3 regions of the Chimaeribacter sp. YP20170169 genome follow, and region 3 is predicted to be linked to each of the others. Evidence: predicted binding sites of a transcription regulator. Region 3 holds the regulator's gene; each other region holds the start of a gene.
The links. The regulator CRP, encoded in region 3, controls carbon source genes, mostly activating them, when cyclic AMP is high. The targets are predictions, from matches to a motif close to ATGTGANNNNNNTCACAT.
Positions count from the first base shown of each region.

Region 1: ACK3SD_RS09550 (YchE family NAAT transporter) is a predicted target of CRP. The motif match lies at 1,727-1,744, and genes of this name have one in related genera.
Region 2: ompW (outer membrane protein OmpW) is a predicted target of CRP. The motif match lies at 5,167-5,184, and genes of this name have one in related genera.

Region 1 is NZ_CP176824.1:2,145,021-2,152,175, reverse strand. Features, by position in the region: gene adhE (bifunctional acetaldehyde-CoA/alcohol dehydrogenase) at 1-1,472, opposite strand, end outside; gene ACK3SD_RS09550 (YchE family NAAT transporter) at 1,994-2,638, shown strand; gene ACK3SD_RS09545 (ABC transporter substrate-binding protein) at 3,330-4,925, shown strand; gene oppA (oligopeptide ABC transporter substrate-binding protein OppA) at 5,098-6,744, shown strand; gene oppB (oligopeptide ABC transporter permease OppB) at 6,846-7,155, shown strand, end outside.
Region 2 is NZ_CP176824.1:2,129,783-2,136,937, forward strand. Features, by position in the region: partial or broken gene trpD (bifunctional anthranilate synthase glutamate amidotransferase component TrpG/anthranilate phosphoribosyltransferase TrpD) at 1-450, shown strand, start outside; gene trpCF (bifunctional indole-3-glycerol-phosphate synthase TrpC/phosphoribosylanthranilate isomerase TrpF) at 458-1,819, shown strand; gene trpB (tryptophan synthase subunit beta) at 1,860-3,050, shown strand; gene trpA (tryptophan synthase subunit alpha) at 3,050-3,856, shown strand; gene ACK3SD_RS09465 (BON domain-containing protein) at 4,021-4,335, shown strand; gene ompW (outer membrane protein OmpW) at 4,391-5,023, opposite strand; gene ACK3SD_RS09475 (YkgJ family cysteine cluster protein) at 5,311-5,703, shown strand; gene ACK3SD_RS09480 (YciC family protein) at 5,753-6,505, shown strand; partial or broken gene ACK3SD_RS09485 (septation protein A) at 6,676-7,155, shown strand, end outside.
Region 3 is NZ_CP176824.1:262,752-269,906, reverse strand. Features, by position in the region: gene ACK3SD_RS01165 (hydrolase) at 1-295, shown strand, start outside; gene ACK3SD_RS01160 (YheU family protein) at 292-531, shown strand; gene ACK3SD_RS01155 (phosphoribulokinase) at 651-1,520, shown strand; gene ACK3SD_RS01150 (OsmC family protein) at 1,549-1,956, opposite strand; gene crp (cAMP-activated global transcriptional regulator CRP) at 2,286-2,918, shown strand; gene ACK3SD_RS01140 (YccS/YhfK family putative transporter) at 2,981-5,098, shown strand; gene argD (bifunctional acetylornithine/succinyldiaminopimelate transaminase) at 5,107-6,321, opposite strand; gene ACK3SD_RS01130 (aminodeoxychorismate synthase component II) at 6,457-7,032, opposite strand; gene ACK3SD_RS01125 (putative adenosine monophosphate-protein transferase Fic) at 7,065-7,155, opposite strand, start outside.

The DNA of each region.
Region 1 (7,155 bases), 1.9 Mb from region 3:
AACAGGAAACGGTCGGTCACGATGAAGGCGCGTTTGGCACCATCGGTCGCCACTTCTTCCAGGGCAATCGGCAGTGAACCGCGACGGAAATAGATGGATTTCGGAAGTTTGTGCCACAGCATGTTTTCTGCCCGTTTCGCGACCGTTTTCTTGTTGATCAGGTGTTTGGGACCCACGTTTTCAGAGATGGAGTTACCGCCCCAGGAGCCGCAGCCCAGTGTTAGGGAAGGCGCCAGCTTGAAGTTATACAGGTCACCAATCCCCCCTTGGGAGGCCGGGGTGTTGATCAGGATACGCGCGGTCTTCATCTTGTCGCCGAAGTACTTCACGCGCTCTGGCTGGTTGTCCTGATCGGTGTAGAGGCAGGAGGTGTGGCCGATACCGCCCATCGCCACCAGTTTCTCCGCTTTGACGACCGCGTCTTCAAAGTTGCTGGCCCGGTACATCGCCAGAGTCGGGGAGAGCTTCTCATGGGCGAACGGCTCAGACTCATCCACCAGAGAGACTTCGCCAATCAGCACTTTGGTAGACGCTGGCACTTTGATGCCGGCCATTTCGGCGATTTTAGCCGCGGGCTGGCCAACGATGGCCGCGTTCAGGCCGCCATTTTTCAGGATAATATCCTGCACTGCCTTCAGCTCCTGACCGCGCAGCAGGTAGCCGCCGTGGGTGGCAAAGCGCTCACGCACCGCTTCATAAACGGCGTCAACCACAATCACTGACTGTTCGGAGGCACAGATAACGCCATTATCGAAGGTCTTGGACATCAGGATGGAGGCCACCACACGTTTGATGTCAGCGCTCTCATCCACAACAACTGGCGTGTTACCGGCACCCACGCCGATAGCCGGTTTACCCGAGCTGTAGGCCGCCTTCACCATGCCTGGGCCACCGGTCGCCAGAATCAGGTTCAGGTCAGGGTGGTGCATCAGCTGGTTGGAGAGTTCAACAGATGGCTCGTCAATCCAGCCAATGATGTCTTTAGGCGCGCCAGCCGCGATGGCCGCTTGCAGCACGATGTCGGCTGCTTTGTTGGTGGCGTTTTTGGCGCGTGGGTGTGGGGAGAAGATGATGCCGTTACGGGTTTTTAGGCTAATCAGCGCCTTAAAGATAGCGGTGGAGGTGGGGTTGGTGGTGGGGACAATCCCACAAATCAGGCCAATGGGTTCTGCGATGGTGATGGTGCCGAAAGTGTCATCTTCTGACAGAACGCCACAGGTTTTTTCATCTTTGTAAGCATTGTAGATATATTCAGAGGCAAAGTGGTTTTTGATGACTTTGTCTTCCACAATACCCATGCCGGACTCAGCAACGGCCATCTTCGCCAGGGGGATGCGGGCATCAGCGGCCGCAAGGGCAGCGGCACGGAAGATTTTGTCGACTTGCTCTTGAGTAAAGTTGGCATACTCGCGCTGGGCTTCTTTGACACGGGCGACGAGCGCGTTCAATTCAGCGACATTGGTTACAGCCATAATGCTCTCCTGATAAGGTTAAACTCTTTTAGTAAATGAGCTGTCAGCGCAGCAAGTATAGCTCTCACGACCCTAGCCGGCTGGGCCTGGGATCCCGTTCCATCGGGGGGCTGCAATATTGCTTATTTACTGAAAGAGCTTGTCAGAGTGCGGCTGTGTAGTGGGCCGGCGCCTGTGGCAACCTGGTGTGACAAGAGCGAGTGGCCTGCCGTTGTTGGGTATGTGAAGATTTTACGCCCCTGCTGGGTGGCTCTTTTTGATTTAGATCAAAAAATCTCCAAGCTGACACCTTTCAGCGGGGAATTAAACGATAAATTTTCTCAAACATAAGAGCCGGCTTTTATTTTTAATCGCGAAGCAACTGTAAAAATATATAGGCACGCAAACTTGGTTAATTATTTCTTGATGTAGGTTAACATCAATATTAAATGCTAGGAAAGTTGATGGATTACCGGTGGTGATTCTATTACATTAGCGCCTTCCAAAACTTCATCCCTATGGCCCTGTTAGCGGAGCTCTGCATGAGCCAGACACTGTTAGATTTCTCAGGATACATTAAATTTTTTATCGGCCTTTTTGCCTTGGTCAACCCCATTGGCATCCTGCCGGTATTTATCAGCATGACCAGCTATCAGGCTGCCGCAGGTAGAGACAGAACTAACCTGACCGCCAATCTCTCCGTGGCCATTATCCTCTGTACCTCCCTGTTTTTGGGTGACGCCATTTTGCGGCTGTTCGGCATTTCGATTGACTCGTTCCGCATTGCGGGTGGCATTCTGGTGGTCACCATCGCCATGTCGATGATCAGCGGCAAGCTGGGGGAAGATAAGCAGAACAAGCAGGAGAAGTCCGAGAGCGCCATTCGTGAAAGCGTTGGTGTGGTGCCTCTGGCCCTGCCGCTGATGGCCGGGCCGGGTGCCATCAGCTCCACCATCGTCTGGAGTTCGCGTTACCACAGCTGGCAAAATTTGCTGGGGCTGACACTGGCGATCGCGCTCTTCTCCTTCTGCTGCTGGCTGCTGTTCCGCGCCGCGCCGCTAGTGGTTAGGCTGCTGGGCCAGACGGGCATCAACGTCGTTACCCGCATCATGGGGCTGCTGCTGATGGCGTTGGGCATTGAATTTATTGTGAACGGTATCAAAACCATTTTCCCCGGCCTGCTGTAATGTCGTTTCCTCTTGTTTTGATGCGCCCGGTCGGGCGCATCAGATAATTCGCGCCAGATTAAATGCTATTATTTGGTGCAGAATCCGCAGTGTTAAACGGCAGTCGCACTAAAATGTGGCATAAAATTGATGTCGTTGTGCTAAAACGGTTCACTTCACTGTTTTCAAACATTTTCCCCGCTTTACTCTTGCCCTGTCTCTCCCCGCTACTTACCTATGATGTTAATTTAATCACATCTTTCTGAAGGACTTGTCGGACGTGTGACAAGATGTTATTAGTGTTAAACAGCAGCTGCATAGCGATTTATTCTTTGACGGCGACATAAGTTAACGCTTTGTTTTTGAATAATTTGTTACAGCGCCACTTTTCAGGGCTAACGTAAATTGTGAATCAATTAACTGGCTGATATTACTGCCAATTTTATTGAGCCAAGTGATGCAAGCCTGTTTCTTCCAAAGTGGCAAGCTTATAAAAGAGAAATGCTTAACATTTCCGTAAAATATATTGGCACCCGTTTTTTGCTTCTGTTAATTTCCAAAACCGCCCTGTCGCGGGAACTCAGTCGGCCATGTCAAAAAGCAGGCTTGGAAATTGCTTGTTAATGCTTACTTATCTGTAGATGAATGCAATGGGGAGGGGAGAGTGGCAGTAGGATCATTAAAAGTGACACCCGCACGTTTCGCATGTTTCATGGCATTGTCCAGCTGTTTTACCGCGCAAAGCCTGTTTGCCGCCGATGTTCCTGCCAGTGCTGCCTTGGCAGAAGAGCAGAGCATCGTGATTAACAACGGCTCTGAAGTCTCCTCCCTGGACCCGCATAAAATTGAGGGCGTTCCGGAATCCAATATTATCCTAAATCTTCTGGAAGGGCTGGTTGAGACGGATGCCAAGGGTGCACTCCGTCCCGGCGTAGCAGAAAGTTGGGAAAATAACGGTTACCGGGTCTGGACGTTCCATCTTCGTCAAAATAGCCAATGGAGTGATGGTTCCCCGGTCACCGCCAAGGATTTTGTCTATAGTTGGCAGCGTCTGGTTGATCCAAAAACCGCCTCGCCCTATGCCAGCTACCTGCAATTTGGCAAGGTTGCCAATATTGATGACATTTTGGCAGGCAAAAAAACGCCTGACACCCTGGGCGTCAAGGCGCTGGATGACCATACCCTTCAGGTCACGCTGACAGAACCCGTCCCCTATTTTGTTACGCTGCTGGCCAATACCGCGCTGAAGCCCGTCAAGCAGTCGGTGATAGAGAAATTTGGCGATCGCTGGACGCAGCCGGAGCACTATGTCGGTAACGGTGCCTACCGCCTGAAGGGGTGGGTGGTCAACGAGCGCATTGATCTGGTGCGCAGCCCCACCTATTGGGACAACGCCCACACGGTGCTTGAGCAGGCCACTTTCCTGCCCATCTCCTCGGAAGTGAGCGACATTAACCGCTATCGCAGTGGCGATACGGACATCACCAACAGTGCCATCCCGCCGACGCTGTTCCCCATGGTAAAGCGGGAGTTGGGCGATCAGCTGCACATCAACCCGCTGCTCTGCACCTTCTACTATGAGCTGAACAACCAGCGCCCGCCGCTGAATGATGTGCGGGTCAGGACAGCGCTGAAGCTGGGACTGGACCGGCAGATCATCACTGACAAAATCATGGGGCAGGGGCAGATCCCGGCCTATGGCCTGACGCCCCCCTATACCGCTGGCGCGGACTTTGCCGCCCCCGCCTGGGCCGCCTGGAGCCCGCAGCAGCGCTACGCCGAGGGGCGCAAGCTGCTGGCGCAGGCAGGCTTCAATGCGGCCCATCCGTTGAAGGTCGCGCTGCTCTACAACACTTCCGACCAGAACAAGCAGCAGGCGATCGCCGCCGCCTCCATGTGGACGAAAAATTTGGGCGCGCAGGTCACGCTGCAAAATCAGGAGTGGAAAACCATGCTGGAGACGCGCCGTCAGGGCAACTTTGACATTGCCCGCGCCACCTGGTGCGCCGACTACAATGAGCCGTCCACCTTCCTCAACATGGCGGTCTCGACCAGCAGCAACAACACCCTGTTTTATCGCAGCGCGGCCTTTGACCGCCTGATGGCGCAGACGCTGGCCGCCCCGGATGAGGCCGCGCGCCGCGCTCTTTACCAGCAGGCCGAGGCCCAGCTAGATCAGGATTCGGCGCTGATCCCGGTCTATTACCGGGTCAGTGCGCGGCTGGTAAAACCCACGGTGGGCGGCTTTACCGGCCAGGATCCGCAGGATCTGACTGACCTGAAAAACTACTACCGCACCAAACCCTGACAATGTGAGGCAGCCCCATTAATCAGCAGAATTACCTGCTATAGAGAGGTGAGGGTGCACAGAGATCCGCCGTTCTGCCGTCGTTCCGGCAGGAGGGCCGCAACACTCCGTTCGCGGAACAATCTTGCCGTTCAGCGGTGAGTTCATAATAAAAATGGGAGTTCAAAACAGCATGACCAACATCACGAAAAAAACACGCCTGGCTGCGGCCATCCTGATGGCTTCCGGCCTCCTGACGGCCGGTGCCGCCGTCGCAGCCGAAGTTCCGGCGGGCGTCCAGTTGGCAGACAAACAGGAGCTAGTGCGCAACAACGGCTCGGAAGTGCAATCCCTTGACCCACATAAAGTGGAAGGGGTGCCGGAGTCCAACGTCATCCGCGATCTGCTGGAAGGGCTGGTCAACACCTCGCCAAAAGATGGCAGCATCCTGCCGGGCGTGGCGGAGAGCTGGGATAACCAAGACTTTAAAGTGTGGACATTCCACCTGCGCAAAGACGCCAAATGGTCAAACGGCGACCCGGTGACCGCCAGCGACTTCGTGTTCAGCTGGCAGCGTCTGGCCGATCCGCAGACCGCCTCGCCCTATGAGAGCTACCTGCAATATGGCCACTTCGAGAACATTGATGACATCATCACCGGCAAAAAAAGCCCGGACACCTTGGGCGTGAAGGCGCTGGATGACCACACCCTGCAAGTGACCCTGACGGAGCCGGTGCCCTATCTGGTGAAGATGCTGGCGCACACCTCCATGAAACCGGTCAACAAGAAGGTGGTTGAACAGTTTGGTGAGAAGTGGACGCAGCCGCAGAACTACGTCAGCAACGGCGCCTATAAGCTGAAAAACTGGACGGTCAATGAGCGCATCGTGCTGGAGCGCAACCCGCAGTACTGGGACAACGCCCACACCACCCTTAATCAGGTGACCTACCTGCCGATCTCCTCGGAAGTGACCGACGTCAACCGCTACCGCAGCGGCGAGATCGACATGACTTACAACAATATGCCGATTGAGCTGTTCCAGAAGCTGAAAAAAGAGATCCCGCAAGAGGTGCACGTTGACCCCTACCTCTGTACCTACTACTACGAGATCAACAACCAGAAGGCCCCATTCAACGACGTGCGTGTGCGTACCGCGCTCAAGCTGGGCCTCGATCGTGACATCATCGTCAACAAGGTGAAAAATCAGGGCGACCTGCCAGCCTATGGCTTTACCCCGCCGTACACCGATGGCGCTGAGGGCAAGCTGACCGCGCCGGAGTGGTTCGGCTGGACGCAGGAGAAGCGTAACGAAGAGGCGAAAAAATTGCTGACCGAAGCGGGCTATGGTCCCGGCAAGCCGCTGACCTTCGACCTGCTCTACAACACCTCTGACCTGCACAAGAAGCTGGCGATTGCCGTGGCCTCCATCTGGAAGAAAAACCTGGGCGTAAACGTGAAGCTGGAGAACCAGGAGTGGAAAACCTTCCTGGATACCCGCCATCAGGGCACCTTTGACGTGGCGCGCGCCGGTTGGTGCTCGGACTACAACGAACCGACCTCGTTCCTGAACACCATGCTCTCAGACAGCAGCAACAACACCGCCCACTATAAGAGCCCGGCCTTTGACAAGCTGATCGCCGATACCGTGACGGTGAAAACCGACAGCGAGCGTGCCGATCTCTACCAGAAAGCCGAAGCGCAACTGGACAAGGACTCGGCGATTGTACCGGCCTACTACTACGTGAACGCGCGTCTGGTGAAACCTTACGTCGGGGGTTACACCGGCAAGGACCCGCAGGACTCGGTCTATTCCAAAGATCTCTACATTATCAAGCACTGATGCCATCAGGGCAGGGGGGAAGCCCCCTGCCTGCCACGATAATGAAAAGACACTGTGAGCTGTTGTGATAGAGCCGCATTTGCGGCTTCGAGGTACGGGCAATGTTAAAGTTTATTTTCCGCCGCTGTCTGGAAGCCATTCCGACGCTGTTTATCCTGATTACCATCTCGTTCTTTATGATGCGTCTTGCGCCTGGCAGCCCTTTTACCGGCGAGCGTAATCTTCCGCCCGAGGTCATGGCGAACATTGAGGCGAAATACCACCTCAATGATCCGATGTATAAACAATATTTCAACTACCTGGAGCAGCTGGCGAAAGGGGATTTTGGCCCGTCGTTCAAATATAAGGACTATACGGTCAACGATCTGGTCGCCGCCTCCTTCCCGGTCTCGGCCAAGCTGGGGCTGGCCG
Region 2 (7,155 bases), 1.9 Mb from region 3:
GCACGGCCGCCGCTGGCGCTGATTGGCGTCTATAGCCCGGAACTGGTGCTGCCGATCGCCGAAACCCTGCGCACCCTCGGCTACCAGCGCGCGGCGGTGGTGCACGGCGGCGGCATGGATGAGGTGGCCATCCACGCGCCGACCCAGGTGGCGGAGCTGAATCAGGGCGAGATCAGCCACTATCAGCTCACTCCGGCCGACTTTGGCTTGCCGAGCTATCCGCTTGAGGCGTTGCGGGGTGGCGCGCCGGAAGAAAACCGTGACATTCTGGCACGCTTGTTACAAGGTAAAGGTGAACCCGCGCATGAGGCGGCGGTGGCCGCCAATGTCGCGTTGTTACTGAAGCTGTTTGGCCAGGAAGAGATTAAACAGAACGCGCAACAGGCGCTGGCGGTGATCCGCAGCGGCGACGCCTACCAGCGTGTCAGTGCATTGGCAGCAAGAGGATAAGTGAGTGATGCAGGAAACCGTGCTCCATCGGATCGTCCGTGACAAGGCAATTTGGGTTGCGGCCCGTCAGCAGCAACAGCCGCTGGCCGAGTTTGAACATCTGCTTGGCCCCAGCCAGCGCAGCTTCTACCACGCGCTTCAGGGCGCCCGCACCGCCTTCATTCTGGAGTGCAAAAAGGCATCGCCCTCCAAGGGGCTAATCCGCGAGGATTTCGACCCGGCACAGATCGCTGGCGTCTATAAGGAGTATGCCTCCGCCATCTCGGTGCTGACCGATGAGAAGTATTTTCAGGGCAGTTTTGACTTCCTGCCGCAGGTGAGCGCCGTGGCGACCCAGCCGGTGCTGTGCAAGGATTTCATTATTGATCCCTACCAGATCTATCTGGCGCGCCACTATCAGGCCGACGCCATCCTGCTGATGCTCTCGGTGCTGGATGATGAGCAGTACCGCCAGCTGGCGGAAGTGGCGCACAGCCTGAAGATGGGTGTGCTGACCGAGGTGATCAGCGAGGAGGAGGCGGCCCGCGCGGTGCGCCTCGGTGCCAAGGTGGTGGGCATCAACAACCGCGACCTGCGCGACCTGAGCATCGACCTTGACCGCACCCGCCGCCTCGCGCCGCTGCTGCCGCCGGGCGTGACGGTGATCAGCGAGTCCGGCATCAACACCTACGGCCAGGTACGCGCCCTGAGCCGCTTCGCCAACGGCTTCCTGATTGGCAGTGCGCTGATGGCCGAGGAGGATTTGGGTGCGGCGGTGCGCCGGGTGATGCTGGGTGAGAACAAGGTGTGCGGCCTGACCCGCGCGCAGGACGCCCAGACCGCGGCAGAGGCCGGGGCCGCCTATGGCGGGCTGATCTTCGCCGCCCGATCGCCTCGCTGCGTCAGCATTGCGCAGGCGCAACAGGTGATGGCGGGCGCGCCGCTGAAGTATGTCGGCGTGTTCAGCGACCAGCCGGTGGCCGAGGTGGCGGATGTTGCCGCCACGCTGGGGTTACACGCGGTGCAATTGCATGGCGCGGAGGATCAGGCTTACATCGATGCATTGCGTGAGGCACTGCCCGCCGCCTGCCGCCTCTGGAAGGCGCTTTCGGTACGCGACCACCTGCCCGCGCGCGATTTGCGCCACGTTGACCGCTATGTGCTGGACAACGGCGCGGGCGGCACCGGCCAGCGCTTCGACTGGGGCCTGCTGGCCGGGCAGCCGCTGGAGAATGTGCTGCTGGCCGGTGGCCTGAGCGCTGACAACTGCGTGCAGGCGGCCCAGTTGGGCTGCGCCGGGTTGGATTTCAACTCCGGCGTTGAGCAGGCACCAGGCATCAAGGATGCCGCGAAAGTGATGGCCGTATTCCAGACGTTGCGCGCCTACTGAGGCGCGCCGTTTTACCGTCTTTACCGACAGGACTGATAGCATGACTCTACTTAATCCCTACTTTGGCGAATTTGGCGGCATGTATGTGCCGCAAATCCTGGTGCCGGCGCTGAAACAGCTGGAAGAGGCCTTTGTCAGCGCCCAGCGCGACCCGGAGTTCCAGGCTGAGTTTATGGAACTGCTGAAAAACTACGCCGGTCGCCCCACCGCCCTGACCCTGTGCCGCAACCTGACCGCCGGCACCCGCACCAAGCTCTATCTGAAGCGCGAGGATCTGCTGCACGGCGGCGCGCACAAAACCAATCAGGTGCTCGGCCAAGCGCTGCTGGCGAAACGGATGGGCAAGACTGAGATCATCGCGGAGACCGGTGCCGGCCAGCATGGCGTGGCCTCTGCCCTCGCCTCCGCCCTGCTCGGCCTGAAGTGCCGCATTTATATGGGCGCGAAAGATATCGCGCGTCAGTCGCCGAACGTCTTCCGTATGCGGCTGATGGGCGCGGAGGTGATCCCGGTGCACAGCGGCTCCTCCACGCTGAAAGATGCCTGTAACGAGGCGCTGCGCGACTGGTCGGGCAGCTACGAGACCGCCCACTACATGCTCGGCACCGCCGCTGGCCCGCACCCCTACCCGACGCTGGTGCGTGAGTTCCAGCGCATGATTGGCGAAGAGACCAAGGCGCAGGTGCTGGAGCGCGAGGGCCGCCTGCCGGATGCGGTGCTGGCCTGTGTCGGCGGCGGCTCCAATGCCATCGGCATGTTCGCGGACTTCATCGAAGAGGAGTCGGTCGGCCTGATTGGCGTGGAGCCAGCCGGGCTGGGCATTGAGAGCGGCCAGCATGGCGCGCCGCTCAAACATGGCAAGGTAGGCATCTACTTTGGTATGAAAGCGCCGATGATGCAGACCGAAGATGGGCAGATTGAGGAGTCCTACTCCATCTCCGCCGGGCTGGATTTCCCCTCCGTCGGCCCGCAGCACGCCCACCTCAACAGCATTGGCCGTGCCGAGTATGTCTCGGTCACCGATGAGGAGGCGCTGGACGCCTTCAAGGCGCTCTGCCGCAGCGAGGGCATCATCCCGGCGCTGGAGTCCTCCCACGCGCTGGCCCATGCGCTGAAGATGATCAAGCAGGAGCCGGAAAAAGAGCAGCTTCTGGTGGTGAACCTGTCCGGCCGCGGTGACAAGGACATCTTCACCGTTCACGACATTTTGAAAACACGGGGAGAGATCTAATGGAACGCTATCAGCAACGTTTTACCGAGCTGGCAACCCGCAAGGAGGGGGCCTTCGTCCCGTTTGTTACCCTTGGCGACCCCAATCCGGAGCTCTCCCTGGCGATCGTGGATACGCTGGTGGAAGCCGGGGCGGATGCGCTGGAGCTGGGTATCCCCTTCTCCGATCCGCTGGCGGATGGCCCGACCATCCAGAATGCCACGCTGCGCGCCTTCGCCGCTGGCGTGACGCCCAACCGCTGTTTCGAGATGCTGGCAGCGATCCGCCAGAAGCACCCGACCCTGCCGATTGGCCTGCTGATGTACGCCAATTTGGTGTTCCACAAGGGCATCGATGCCTTCTACCAGCGCTGCGCCGAGGTGGGCGTCGACTCGGTGCTGGTGGCAGATGTGCCGCTGGAGGAGTCCGCGCCGTTCCGTACCGCCGCCCTGCGCCACCAGATCGCCCCGATCTTCATCTGCCCGCCCAACGCCGATGATGAACTGCTGCGCGAGGTGGCGACCCACGGCCGTGGCTACACCTACCTGCTGTCGCGCGCCGGGGTGACCGGCACCGAACAGCGCGCCCAGTTGCCGCTCGGCCACCTGATTGACAAGCTGGCGGAGTATCAGGCCGCGCCGCCGTTGCAGGGGTTTGGCATCTCTGAGCCTGCGCAGGTACGCGAGGCGCTGGCCGCCGGCGCGGCCGGGGCGATCTCTGGCTCGGCGATTGTGCGCATCATTGAGCGCCACCACACGCAGCCGGCGGAGATGCTCAGCCAGCTCGGCGCTTTTGTGCGTGAGATGAAGGCCGCCACCCGCCGCTAGTTCCCCCACGCCTTACCCTTTTGTGCGGTAAGGCGTTCTTTGTGCTGCTTATTTCTCCTGTCGATTTGTCGAATTGCCATCTATCTACCAGACTTATTAAACCTGCGCTGGCCGCAGCCGCTGGCCGTGGCGCTCGCCACCCTAAATTGACATGGAGAATGGATATGAAGTTATTTAAAGCCTTATCTGCAATGTGCATGGCGCTGATGGTGGCGCTGACCCTTTCGGCCTGCGCGCCGACCGCCAAATCCGAGGGCACCGGCGGCTATATTGATGACACCGTGGTGACCACCAAGGTGAAGTCTGCCCTGCTGGCGGATGACTCGCTGAAATCCCGTGAGATCAATGTAGAGACCTTCAAGGGCCGCGTACAGCTGAGCGGGTTTGTCAGCTCAGTGGCGGACGCCAACCATGCCGTCCAGGTGACGCGCCAGGTGACAGGCGTGAAGTCGGTTGAAAACGCAATGCAGATCAAGTAACTCGGCAACCGCATAAAAAAGGCGCACCCCGGTGCGCCTTTTTTGCCTCTGGCGATCAGAAGCGGTAGCCCGCCCCAAACATAAACACCCAAGGATCGATGCGCGTGTCGATGCTCTGGTGCTCACCGCCAGCATTGAAGCGTGCCTTGGTTTCAATGTTCATCCACCAGACCGACATATTCAGCAGCCAGTGCGCATTCAGGTTGTAGTCCAGCCCCGCCTGCCCCGCGATGCCCCAGGAGTCCTTCAGGCTGAGGTCGCTCAGTCCCGCTGAGGTGCCGGTGTCATTGAACTTCTCATCAAAGAAGGTGGTGTAGTTGACGCCCACGCCTAGATAGGGGCGCAATTTGTCCTGTTTGTCGCCGAAGTAGTACTGCGCCATCAGGGTTGGCGGCAGTTGCTTCACCTCGGCGATGGTGCCCGTGGATTGCAGGCCAATCTTATGCTTGAAGGGCGTCGCCGCCAGCAGCTCCACGCCAATGTTGTCGGTGACCAGATAGCTGAAGGTCAGCCCCAGCTGGGTATTGTTATCGATATTGAACGGGCCAAGCCCCAGCACATTGTCCGATCCCTCGGTCGGGCGCACCGTCGCTGTCCCGGCCCGGACGATAATGTCCCCGGCCTGATGCGCGGAGACCACCGTCGGCAGGGCCGCCGCGGCCAGCAGAATCCAAGACGCCTTCTTCATTTTCCACTCCTTTTGGCTCAAACACCTTCATGCGTAAATAGTTAATGTCATTGCATTTATATTTTGAATGCGTTCGCATCTTTACATTGATTTGACAAAGGTGTCATCCCGTCACGTTTTGCTGATTTCATTAAAAAACAATGAATTGATCCAGATCAAAAGTAAGTCACTTTTCTCGGGGCTTTTTTAGCTTAAAATTTCATTTGCGTAACGTGGGGGGCGTGGGTAAGTTGCTCACTCCCTGTGGGTTTTGGTTCGAAGCCGTAAGGAGTCGGTGGGTAATCAAGATGAGCGAACATCTTAATCCTTGTGTCAGTTGTGGCGCCTGCTGCGCCCATTTCCGGGTCTCTTTCTATTGGGCTGAAGCGGAGGACGGTGGCGGGGTTGTGCCTGTCGATCGTACCGAGCCGCTGACCCCGTTTCTTCGTTGCATGCAAGGAACCAACAGTAAATCGCCGCGCTGCGTCGCGCTTGAGGGCGATATTGGACACGCTGTCTCCTGCTCCATCTATTTGAACCGGCCGACCCCGTGCCGGGAGTTTGACCAATCCGGTGAGAACGGCGTGCATAATGATGCCTGCGACCGGGCGCGGGCACGCTATGGCCTGCCGCCCCTGCCGGTCACTCTGCCGCCGGATGACGCCCTGACGCTGAACGCGGGGTGCCACACCGGTCCGTAACAGGTTACAATCAGCGGCTTACTGATTTGATTGTCGCCAAGGAGTTTTCATGCCCATCACGGCCAACACGTTGTACCGTGACAGTTTTAATTTTATGCGCAACCAGCTTGCCAGCATCCTGTTGCTGGCGCTGCTGACTGCCTTTATTTCTGTCTTGCTGAATCAGGCCTTTACCCCTGACAGCGGCCAGCTTGCCATTCTGGCCAATGCAGAGAGTGACCTGACCTCAACGGCCGGCATGGGGTTGCAGGAGATTATCCAGCAGATGTCCCCGGAGCAGCAGATGGTGTTGCTGAAAGTCTCTGCCGCGGCGACCTTCTCCGCGCTGGTGGGCAATGTGCTGTTGGCCGGCGGGATGCTGACGCTGATCCGCATGGTGTCTGAGCGGCAGCCGACCAGCGTGCTGCGTGCGCTGGGAACCTCCGCGCCGATCCTGCCGCGCTTGTTGCTGCTGATGTTTATCTGCACGCTGCTGATCCAGCTCGGCTTGATGCTGTTTATCCTGCCGGGCGTGCTGATTGCCATTGCCGTGTCGCTGGCGCCGGTGATGGTGGCGAGCGAGCGGATGGGCGTGGTGGCGGCAATCCGCCAGAGCGCCCGCCTCGCCTACGCTAACGTGAAGTTGGTGGTGCCGGCGATGATGCTCTGGCTGGCGGCCAAACTGCTGCTGCTGTTTTTGATCAGCCAGCTGACGGCGCTGACGCCAACCGTCGCCACCGTGGTAATGACGGCGCTGAGCAACCTCATCTCCGCCATGCTGTTGATCTATCTCTACCGTCTCTACATGCTGTTGCGTGCCTAAGCGCACTGCCCCAAAGGGCGCCTGCGGGCGCCCTTTGCCTTTCTGGCCGCCACCTTGTATAAAATACGCGCACTGCCGCCCTGACTGGCGGATAATGCACGGTGCCCCGAGATACACAGCCCCCATTGAATCCGGTATAGTCGGACGATGGATCGCTACTGGAATGAATTATGAAGCAGTTTCTTGATTTTCTGCCCCTGATTGTCTTTTTTGCCTTTTACAAGCTTTATGACATCTACATCGCCTCTGGCGCGCTGATCGCCGCCACGGCGCTGGCGCTGGTCTTTACCTGGGTAAAGTACCGCAAGGTGGAGAAGATGACCCTAATCACGTTCGTCATGGTGGCGGTGTTTGGCACCCTGACGCTGGTGTTCCATGATGACCTGTTTATCAAATGGAAAGTGACAGTGATCTACGTGCTGTTTGCCGCGGCGCTGCTGGTCAGCCAGCTGGTGCTGAAGAAGCCGTTGATCCAGCGGATGCTGGGCAAGGAGCTGACGCTGCCCGATCACGCCTGGGGCCGCCTGAACCTGGCCTGGGCGCTGTTTTTCCTGGTGTGCGGTCTGGCCAATATTTATGTCGCCTTCTGGCTGCCGCAAAACGTCTGGGTCAACTTCAAGGTCTTCGGCCTGACCGCCCTGACGCTGGTG
Region 3 (7,155 bases):
CACCGCGCGCGCCCACGGTTTTGACGACGCGCTTGACTACTACCGCCGTTGCAGCGCGATGCCGCTGCTGCCGCGCATCACCACCCCCTTGCTGATCATCCATGCCAAGGATGATCCCTTTATGACCGACGCGGTGATCCCCGATGCCGGCCAGCTCCCTGCCAACGTCCAGTACCAGTTGACGGAGCATGGCGGCCATGTCGGTTTTGTCAGCGGCACCCTGAAGCGGCCGCAAATGTGGCTGGAGCACCGTATCCCGGCCTGGCTGTCCCCCTATCTGGAGCCTGAAGCATGATTATTCCTTGGAAAGAACTCGACAGCGACACCCTGAGCAACCTGATTGAGGCGTTCGTCCTGCGCGAGGGCACTGATTACGGCGAACATGAACGGACGCTGGAGCAGAAGGTCGAAGATGTACGCCGCCAGTTGAAAAGTGGTGAAGTGGTGCTGGTATGGTCGGAGCTGCATGAGTCGGTCAATATCATGCCGCGCAACCAGTTCCGTGGCGATCGGGGCGAGCAGGCCGAGTGACCAAGGCTGAGTGGCCGAGGGCCTGCCCCTAGGCGCGTCCGCATAATTATGGTAACTCTATAATTAATTATGCTGATTGCACGGTATGCAGGCATCACCTCTCATGGAGTCTTGAAACTATGTCAGCCCAACACCCGGTCATCGCCGTCACTGGCTCCAGCGGAGCCGGCACCACCACCACCAGCCTGGCGTTCCGCAAAATTTTCCAGCAACTGAACATCCGCGCCGCCGAGGTGGAGGGCGACAGCTTCCACCGCTACACCCGACCTGAGATGGACATGGCGATCCGCAAGGCGCGCGACCTGGGCCGGCATGTCAGCTACTTTGGCCCAGAGGCCAATGACTTCGGTTTGCTGGAGCAGACCTTCATCCAGTATGGGCGTGAGGGCAACGGGCAGGCGCGCAAGTACCTCCACACCTATGACGAGGCAGTGCCCTACAATCAGGTGCCGGGCACCTTCACCCCCTGGCACCCGCTGCCGGAGGAGACCGACGTGCTGTTCTACGAAGGGCTGCATGGCGGGGTAGTGACCGAGCACCACGACGTGGCGCGGCATGTGGATCTGCTGGTCGGCGTGGTGCCGATCGTCAATCTGGAGTGGATCCAGAAGCTGATCCGCGACACCAATGAGCGCGGCCACTCGCGCGAGGCTGTGATGGACTCGGTGGTGCGGTCGATGGAGGATTACATCAACTACATCACGCCGCAGTTCTCCCGCACCCATATCAACTTCCAGCGCGTGCCGACGGTGGACACCTCCAACCCGTTTGCCGCCAAGGCGATCCCATCGCTGGATGAGAGCTTTGTGGTGATCCACTTCCGCGGGCTGGGGGCGATCGATTTCCCCTATCTGCTAGCTATGCTGCAAGGCTCATTTATCTCTCATATCAATACATTGGTGGTGCCGGGCGGCAAAATGGGGCTGGCGATGGAGTTGATCATGGCACCGCTAGTGCAGCGGCTGCTGGAGGGGAAAATCATCAAGTAAGCGGGGACGGCGGGCCGCCCCCTGGGCGTCACTCGACGCTGACAATCTCAAAGCTGTGGGTCACTGACGCGGCCTTGCCGATCATCAGTGACACCGAGCAGTACTTCTCTGCCGAGAGGTTGACGGCGCGTTCCACACTCTTCTCCGTCAGCCCCTTGCCGCTCACCACAAAGTGTAGGTTGATGTGCGTAAAGGTGCGCGGCACCTCGTCGCGGCGCTCTGAGGTCAGGCGCACCTCACAGTCGCGCACATCCTGCCGCGCCTTCTGTAGGATGGAGACCACATCAATCGCGCTACAGCCGCCCACGGACATCAGCACCATCTCCATCGGGCTGGGTGCCTTGTCACCGGCATTGCCATCCATCAAGATCTGGTGGCCCGATGCGGACTCCCCCAGAAACGTCAGCCCTTCCACCCACTTTACCCGTGCCTGCATAGCCTCATCCTCCGATTATTTTCTGAAAATAGCCTAACCCCTCGCAGCCAAACAGGCAATCGGGCCGATCTTCATCATGCTGAAGCGAGACAACAGAAGACACTCGGTTCAGGCTGTGATAAAACAAACCCGAAACAAAATGTTCTGTATGGAGCAAGGTCAGGTTTTCAATGGAACGACGAGGCCGCCGTTTGGCGACTTTTCAGCCTCCGCCTTGCAGCATTATCAGACAGTTAATACTCTTGAAAGAGGCGTATTTTCAAAACGCCGTACAGGGAACTCTGAGCCCTGTGATTTTGGGCAGCGATTACAACAGAGGATAAAAGCAAATGGTTCTCGGCAAACCGCAAACAGACCCTACTCTCGAATGGTTCCTGTCTCACTGCCATATTCATAAATACCCTTCCAAAAGTACGCTGATTCACCAGGGTGAAAAGGCTGAAACGCTCTACTACATCGTGAAAGGTTCGGTCGCCGTGCTGATCAAGGATGAAGAGGGCAAAGAGATGATCCTCTCCTACCTCAACCAAGGGGATTTCATCGGCGAACTTGGCCTGTTCGAAGAGGGCCAGGAGCGCAGCGCGTGGGTACGCGCCAAAACGGCTTGTGAAGTGGCGGAGATCTCCTACAAGAAATTCCGTCAGCTGATCCAGGTCAACCCGGACATCCTGATGCGCCTCTCCTCCCAGATGGCGCGCCGCCTGCAAGTTACCTCCGAAAAGGTGGGCAACCTTGCCTTCCTGGATGTGACTGGCCGTATCGCCCAGACCCTGCTCAATCTGGCGAAACAGCCTGATGCCATGACCCACCCCGATGGTATGCAGATCAAGATTACCCGCCAGGAGATTGGTCAAATCGTAGGTTGCTCCCGCGAAACCGTCGGCCGCATCCTGAAAATGCTGGAAGATCAGAACCTGATCTCCGCCCACGGCAAAACGATTGTCGTCTACGGCACTCGTTAATCCCGGATCAACACGGCGCAGCTGCGGCCCCCCCGCACTGCGCCGTTCTTCCCTGATTGAACATGTGGCGCCGTCTTATTTACCATCCTGAAGTCAACTACGCCCTGCGGCAAACGCTGGTGCTCTGCCTGCCCGCGGCCATCGCGCTGCCGTTCGGCCAGCTCCAGGTCGGCTTGCTCTTCTCACTGGTGCCCGCCTGCTGCAACATCGCCGGTCTCGACACGCCCCATCGGCGCTATGTAAAACGTCTGGCCATTGGCGGTACGCTGTTCGCCGGATGCAGCCTGATACTGCAACTGCTCTTGCTCTACGCCCACTGTCCGCTGCCGCTGATTTTGCTGGCGCTGGCGCTGCTGCTCGGCGTGACAGGCGAGATCAGCCCGCTGCATGGCCGGCTGCTCAACGGCACGCTGGTGGCGGCCATCTTTACCCTTAGCATGGCTGGCACCACGCCGCTCTGGCAGGCACCGGGGCTGTTCGTGCTCGGCACGCTCTGGTATGGGCTGTTTACCTGGGGCTGGTTCCGGCTGTGGAAAGAGCAGCCAATGCGTGAATCGCTCAGTCTGCTCTACCGCGAACTGGGTGACTACGTTGATGCCAAGTACAGCCTGCTGACCCAGCATCTAGATCCAGACACTGCCCTGCCCCCGCTGCTCAAGCGCCAGCAGAAGGTGATGGAGTTGATTGTGCAGGTCTATCAGCAACTGCATATGCTCTCCGGCGAGCGCCACCCGCACTATCGGCGGCTGTTCCGCGCCTTCCAGGTGGCGCTCGATCTCCAGGAGCACATTACCGTCAGCCTGCACCAGCCAGAGGAGGTGCAGAAACTGGTGGCGCAGAGCCAAGCAGAGGCGATTATCCGCCGCAATGCGGAGGTGATCGCCAAGCGGCTGCGGATGATTGCCGATGACCTGCTCTACCACCGCCGCTCCGCCCGCTTTGAGATGGGCGGCGAACTGGCAGCGCTGGAGAAGATTGCCAACCGCTACCCTGATAACCCGGTCGGCCAGTTCTGCTACTACCACTTCAACCGCATCGCGCGCCTGTTGCATACCCAGCGGCCGCTCTATCGCCGTAACCTGATGGAGAGCCGCAACCGCCTGCCCTTCTGGCCAGCGCTGAAGCGCTATCTCTCCTGGCGATCGATGTCGCTGCGCAACGCCGCACGCGTCGGCGTGATGCTGGCGCTCGGCAGCTCGATTGGCCTGTTCTTTGACCTGCCGAAACCCTATTGGGTGCTGCTCACCGCGCTGCTGGTGATCCAGAACGGCTACAACGCCACGCGCGTGCGTATCCAGCACCGCGCCATCGGCACGTTGGCCGGGCTGGTGCTGGCCGCTGGCGTGCTGCACCTGCAACTGCCGCAAGCCGCGATGCTGGGCCTGTTGGTGTTGATCATGCTGGCCGCCTATCTGGTGCTGCGCAATAACTACGGGCTGGGCATGGTGGGGCTGACCATCACTGCGGTCTACACGCTGCAACTGGTGACGCAAAATGGCGCTAACTTCCTGATTCCACGGTTAGTAGACACGCTGATTGGTTGCGCGCTGGCCTTTGGCAGCACCATCTGGCTCTGGCCACAGTGGCAGAGCGGCAAGCTGCGCGACAACGCCTGGCAGGCGTTGGAAGCCTATCAGGAGGCGATCCGCCTGCTGCTCAGCGCCAACCCAGATCCGGCAAAGCTGGCCTATACCCGCATCATGGCCAATCAGACGCACAACACCCTCTACACCGCCCTCAATCAGGCGATGCAGGAGCCGGGCTTCAACTCCCACTACCTGGCTGACATGCGGCTCTGGGTGATGCACAGCCAGTCAATTGTTGAGCACCTGAACGCGATGACTATCCTGGCACGCGATCACTACATGCTGACCCCGGCGCTGGCGCAGGAGTATTTGGAGACCTGTGAGATTGCGCTCCAGAGCTGCCAGCAGCGGCTGATGTATGACGGCCCGGCCGACGGCAACCCCTCGTCAGACCCGATGTTCCGCGCGCCGGACAGCGCGCCGGAGATGCCAGTGACCGAGATGGAGCGCCCGTTGCGCCGCATCCTCTCGCACCTCAACGCGATGAACACCATCTCCAGCCTGGCCTGGCGACAGCGCCCGCACCACGGCATCTGGCTGGCGCGCCGCGTGAAGCGCGATCAAAAAAGCCGCCCGGAGGCGGCTTCAGAGTAGCGGGGACTTTAGCCCGCCAGCGTGGCGATGGCCTTCTCCAGCCGCGCCATGCCCTCATGGATGTCATCAAACTCGATCACCAGCGACGGCGCAAAACGCAGCACATTCGGCCCGGCGTTGAGCATCATCAGCCCCTGCTCCGCCGCGGCCGTCAGTACATCGCGGGCCCTGTTCTGGTACGGCTCGCTTAGCTCCGCGCCCAGCAACAGCCCCATGCCGCGCACCTCTTTGAAGATCGCATACTTCTGGTTGATCGTCTCCAGCGCCTTCAGGAAGTGCTGGCGACGCTCCTCAATGCCCGCCAACACCTGCGGGGTGTTGATGGTATCCAGTGCCGCCTCGGCCACCGCACAGGCCAGCGGGTTGCCGCCGTAGGTGGTGCCGTGGGTGCCGACCGTCATTGCCGAAGCGATCTCCTCGGTGGTCAGCATCGCGCTGACCGGGAAACCGCCCCCCAGCGCCTTGGCGGTGGTCAGGATGTCCGGCGTCACGCCGTAGTGCATGTAGCTAAAGAGCTGGCCGCTCCGGCCCATGCCACTCTGCACCTCATCAAACACCAGCAGTGCCTGATGCTGGTCACAGAGCGCGCGCAGCCCTTGCAGGAACGCGGCGTCCGCGGGCGTCACACCGCCCTCGCCCTGAATCGGCTCCACCACGATGGCGCAGGTGTGGTCATCAATGACCGCTTTTACCGCATCGAGATCGTTGTAAGGCACATGGACGATGTCCGCCGGTTTCGGGCCAAAGCCGTCGGAGTACTTGGGCTGGCCGCCCACCGACACGGTAAACAGCGTGCGGCCGTGGAACGCGTTATGGAACGCGATGATCTTGCTCTTATAGGGGCTGTGGCGGTGGGAGGCGTAGTAGCGCGCCAGCTTGAAGGCAGCCTCGTTGGCCTCTGCCCCGGAGTTGGCGAAGAAAACGCGCTCGGCAAAGGTGGCGTCAATCAGCTTCTGCGCCAGACGCAGCGCCGGCTCATTGGTGAAGACGTTGCTGACGTGCCAGAGCGTTTCGCCCTGCTGGTGCAGCGCCGCCACCAGCGCCGGGTGGCAGTGGCCAAGCGCGGTCACCGCGATGCCGCCAGCGAAGTCCACATACTCCTTGCCCTGCTGATCCCAGACCCGGCTGCCCTTGCCCTTCACCGGAATGAACTGTGCCGGTGCATAAACAGGCAAAATCACCTGATCAAACGTGTCACGACCCACTGCTGATTTATCTGTCATACCGCTCTCCCTCTGCCATCAGACCAGCCGCCACGACCCGATGCCGCCACAGCTCATGAAATTATAATCAGGAAATATGCATAATAAATCATTTGCAGGCAACCGGAAATCGCCTGCGATGGCAAATTGTTGCCGTCAGCGGGCGAGGAAGTTGCCCAGCAGCTGCAAACCCTGTTCGCTCAGGATGCTCTCTGGGTGGAACTGCACCCCCTCCAGCGGCAGCGTGCGGTGGCGGATGCCCATGATCTCATCCTGCGCGCCGTCGCGCTCCGTCCAGGCGGTGACGCGGAAGCAGTCGGGCAGGCTCGGTGGATCAATCACCAGCGAGTGGTAGCGGGTAACGGTCAACGGCTGGTTGAGCGACTGGAACACCCCTTCGCCATCATGGCGGATGGACGAGGTCTTGCCATGCATCACCTGCCGGGCGCGGACAATGCGCGCGCCGAAGCTCTGGGCCATCGCCTGATGCCCGAGGCAGACGCCCAGAATCGGCAGCTTGCCGGCAAAGTGGCGGATGGCGGCTAGCGAAATGCCCGCCTCATCCGGCGTGCAGGGGCCGGGCGAGATCACCAACTGCGCGGGTGCCAGCCGGGCGATGCCATCCAGGTCAATGTGGTCGTTGCGGATAACCTGTACCTCAGCGCCAAGCTGGCAGAAATATTGGTACAGGTTATAGGTGAAGGAGTCGTAGTTATCGATCAACAGCAGCATGGGCAGATCCGGCAGAACATCACCAGGCAATTCTACTCATTTTCGCCGGGTTCGCTCACGACTTTATTGAAAATGGCGGTCAAATCGCTGAGATCACCAAACGCTGCCTTCTCATTGGCCGCT